2 regions of the Methylorubrum pseudosasae genome follow, and region 2 is predicted to be linked to the other one. Evidence: riboswitches for the same ligand, from Rfam matches in the RefSeq annotation. Region 2 holds a riboswitch; the other holds the start of a gene.
What was found. A riboswitch is a leader RNA that binds a small molecule or an ion and turns the genes downstream of it on or off. The one in region 2 is predicted to bind cobalamin.
Positions count from the first base shown of each region.

Region 1: it holds a riboswitch for cobalamin, as region 2 does, so the genes downstream of both, M2437_RS20230 (TonB-dependent receptor) here and M2437_RS02260 (TonB-dependent siderophore receptor) in region 2, are expected to answer to the same signal.

Region 1 is NZ_JAQGDU010000002.1:4,077,967-4,080,162, forward strand. Features, by position in the region: gene M2437_RS20220 (hypothetical protein) at 1-299, opposite strand, end outside; cobalamin riboswitch at 888-1,087, shown strand; gene M2437_RS20225 (hypothetical protein) at 1,082-1,207, opposite strand; gene M2437_RS20230 (TonB-dependent receptor) at 1,209-2,196, shown strand, end outside.
Region 2 is NZ_JAQGDU010000002.1:297,852-300,047, forward strand. Features, by position in the region: partial or broken gene M2437_RS02255 (DUF2778 domain-containing protein) at 1-210, opposite strand, end outside; cobalamin riboswitch at 645-853, shown strand; gene M2437_RS02260 (TonB-dependent siderophore receptor) at 1,017-2,196, shown strand, end outside.

The DNA.
Region 1 (2,196 bases), 3.8 Mb from region 2:
GCGCCACCGGCACAGAGCGCGAGGGCACGGGTGCGGCCCTGCATCTCCGCGGCCGCGACCCGGATCAGAAGCCTGCCGGCCAAGCGGACATTGCCTGCCGCATCCTCCGGCAACAGGCCGATGCAGGTGATCTCGTCGTCGGTCGCGTAGACGAGGTGGCAATGATCGAGCGTGACGCGCTCACCGACATGGTGACGGGCCGCCGCCGCGAAGGCCGCCGCGTCCGCATGCGCATCGACTGCGTGAGCCCCGGATGGAAGCAGGAGGGCGCTTAAGAAGAAAACGCATCCGATCCGCATGGAGGACCCCACCGAACGATTCCGACCGTGCAAACTTCGCAATTTGTGGGCCGGAATGGCTCAGGGGCCGGTGCGCTCTGGGATTCGGCGGCGTCAGCGGGTCTGGCCGGTCTGCGGAGCGTGGGTGTTCTGGTTGTCGGTCGGGCCGGTCCGCGTGAAGGCGAAAACGACGAGCCCTGCAAGGATCATCAGCACGACGGGAAAAGCGAACATCCAACGGGGCATGTCTGGCATCCATGAGGCAGCATTCGGACGACCGAAACCCCCGGGGGGCCGAATGGCTCCGCCGGAGCGGATGAGTTCGGAACCGAACATATGCAATGAATGCATGCCCGATCCGACGCGCCGGCGATTGCTTTGTGCACTGCAACCTGAGAAATCATGGCCATGCCGGATCGCGATGGCGTCGCGGTCCTGCAGCCCTTCTTGGGCGTTTCCTCCCTAGACTTCGGGCCGTCCTTCGGGGCGGCCTTTTTTCTTTTTGGCTGCCGTGCGGCTTTGCTCGCGGCAGGGTCCGTGTTTGTGGATCGCCCCTCACGCTGGCATCCCCAACAGCGCCGCGCGCATTGACCAGAGCGCCGCCTTGACCGTAGCTTGACCGTTGACGGTTCCCGCAAGGGATCAAAAGGGAACGCGGTGGAGGGCTTTCGAGCTCGATCCCGCGGCTGCCCCCGCAACTGTGAGCGGAGAGTCCTTCATCACCACGTCACTGGGCATGCCTCGCCTGGGAAGACGATGGAGGGCGACGACCCGCGAGCCAGGAGACCTGCCGTCAGCCGTGGTCACACGCGAGCCATGCCGGGCGGGGTGTCCCAGCAGGTGTCGAGACGCTGAAGGCCCATGGCCGGCAGTGGATCGGCCTCGGTCGCGGTGACGTGCCACCGTCGCTGCCGAGGCATCGTTTCCATCATGTTCCCCTTTCACCGCCGCTTCTGCGGCCGGTCCCTCCTGTCCGCCGTCGCCGCCCTGCCCCTCACGACGTCCGGTCCGGTTCGGGCCCGAGCACTCCTGACACAACTCGATGAGATCGCGGTGCAAGGCGGTGCCCGGATCGGCCTGCCCGCCAATGTGCCGGCCGACGCCGTCGGCACGGACGCCGCCGCAGCCCTGCGGACGCCGAGTCTGACGCAGTCCTCACCGGTCGGCCTCAACCTGCGCACGCCGTCGCGCTCGGCGAGCCGGCTCGGTCTCACGCCGCTGGAAACGCCCGCAAGTCTCGACATCATCTCGGGCGAGACCATCCGCCTGCGCGGCCAGACCAGCGTGTTAGAGGCCGTGTCGCAGAACGGCACCGGCATCACGACCTTCGGCTCGCCGGGCAACGGACTCGGTTTCTTCACCGCTCGCGGCTTTGCCGGGCAGAACTCGATCCAGACTTTGTTCGACGGAACCCGGCTCTATGTCGGCGCCAACACCGTCACCTTCCCGTTCGATACGTGGAACGTGGAGCGGATCGAGGTGCTGCGCGGGCCGGCCTCCGTTCTCTACGGGGACGGAGCCATCGGCGGTATCGTCAACGTCGTCTCGAAGAAGCCGCTGTTCACGCCGCTCAACGTCGCCCGCTTCGGGCTCGGCGAGGACGGCATCGCCCGCGCGGCGGTCGATTCGACCGGGCCCATCGGCGAATCCCTGGCCTATCGTCTCAATGTCAGCGGCAACCGTGCCGGTGGCTGGATCACGCCGGAGGGCGAATTCCGCAATCTCGCGGTCTCGGGCGCGCTGACGCTCCAAGCGAATCCGGAACTCGCCTTCACGCTCAGCCACGATTTCGGCTACCAGGAACCCACCCGCTACTGGGGCACGCCGCTGGTGAACGGGCGTGTGCCCGACACCATCCGCTTCAACAACTACAACGTCCGCGATTCGAAGATCGCCTGGACCGATAACTGGACGCAGT
Region 2 (2,196 bases):
CGCGGCCTGCACGGTCTCCGTCCCTTCGGCCTCGCCCGAAACCTGCGCGGTTTCCACGGGGGCGGGCGCGGCGCGATCCTGCGGTTGCAGTATCCCGGCGACCGCGAGACCCCCGAGGGCGGTCAGCGCGAGCGCCGCGACAGGCGGGCGGCGCCGACGGCGGATGACGGGCCGGGCGGAGCGACTCTGGACGAGCTCGGCGATGTCCATTGCGGGCGGTACTCGACAACGCGGATCCCACACGGCCTCCCGCCGTCATCTCCGGCTATCTGTGCCAGAATGACAAAACGAGATGGCTTCGCCGATTAGGGAAGGATCAACCTTAAGCCTTCGTCATTCAACGGGATCTTGGTTAATCTTGCCTAAAGCTCGGTCACGTCCTTCGAAAAACGTTCGATGCGGATTCTCAGCGGCTCCGCCGCGCCACGAGGCGGCGGCCTCTACCAACCGCTGCGGCGCAGTGCGCGCTCGATGACGGGGTCGACCGGACGATCGCCATCGTCTCGTGTGCCCGCCTTCAGGCCGACGCGGGAAACGCAGCCGCCATGGGGCTTCTCGCCGAACCTTTGTGCTCTACGGGCCACAGGTTGTGTGATGTTGTTACATTTCATTGGTTGGTCTGTTGACCCTGCGCCGCATCGCAGCGAAGTTGCTGCGGCCAAGGTTCCCCCGGACGCATGTCCGAGGGCTAAGAGGGAATTCGGTAAGCCCGTCCGGGCGAGGCCGAAGCTGCCCCCGCAACTGTGAGCGGCGAGCCACCGTCGTCGAAGGTCACTGGTGCCCTGCACCGGGAAGGCCGAGACGGGGGCGCTGACCCGTGAGCCAGGAGACCTGCCTTGGCGCGACGATGTCCCCCGGGCGGGGTGCTCCGGCGGCGTGCCTGATCGGCGAGAGCGTTCCCCTGCGCTCCCGGCGGGGCACCCGCTTGGGCCCGCACCCGAACAGCCAGAGCGCGCCTTGTGACAGTTCGGACGATCCTGAACGCCATCGACGTCCCGGCCCGGCGCCCGCCTTGGATGCTCGCCGCGCTGCTCTGCGCCGGCCTGCACGGCCCGGAGGCGCGGGCGCAGGAATCGGTCACCCTGGAGGAACTGGCGGTCGAGGGCGAAGGCCGCGGCGTTGGCAATGGCGCAGCGGACGGCCGGACCAGCGCCGCCGGCACGATCGGCCTGATCGGGCCGACGCCGGGCTACCGCGCCGACCGCGCGGTGAGCAGCACGAAGACCGACACGCCCCAGCGCGACGTGCCCCAGATCGTCACGGTCGCCCCGCGCGAGGTCATCACGGATCTCGCCGCCACCCGCGTCGATCGCGTCTTCAACTACACGCCGGGCGTAGCGCAGCAGAACAATTTCGGCGGCCTCTCGGTGTTCAGCTACGCCATCCGCGGCGTCACCACCTCCGAGATCTACAAGAACGGCTTTCCGCTCAACCGCGGCACGCCGCCCCCGCCCGACGCCCAGAACGTCGAGCGCGTCGAGGTGCTCAAAGGCCCCGGCGGCGGGCTGTTCGGGCGCAGCGATCCGGGCGGACTCGTCAACATCATCACCAAGCAGCCGACCGTCGAGCGCTTCGTCGAGATGGGCGGGTTATGGGACTCGTTCGGGCAGTTCCGCGGCACGGTCGATTCCGGCGGCGCGCTCAACGAGGAGGGCACGCTCGCCTACCGCTTCAACCTCGCCGCCGGCCGCCAGGGCAGCTTTCGCGATTTCGTCGACAGCGACCGGCTGCTCGTGGCGCCCGTCCTGAGCTGGCAGATCACGCCGGACACGCGCATCACCGTCGAGACCGAGTTCCTGCGCAACCGCATTGTGTTCGACCGCGGCGTCATCGCCCTCAACGGGCGGCTCGGGCTCTTGCCGATCTCGCGCTTCCTCGGCGAGCCGGGCCAGAGCACCTATCAGACCAACAACACGATGCAGGTCCGCGTCGATCACCGCTTCAACGCCGATTGGCAGATGCGGCTCGCCACCCACTTCAACACCGGCACGCTGGAGGGCGAATCCGCCGAGATTCGCGCCATCGCCGCCGACAACCGCACCGTCTCGCGCGATCGCAACATCCGCGACTACCGCTGGGACGTGGCGATTGGCCAGGCGGAGGTGGTCGGGCGCTTCGACACCGCCGGGATCGGCCACACCATGCTGCTCGGCTTCGAGCGCGAAAGCACCGACAGCCGGACGGTCTACAACCGCT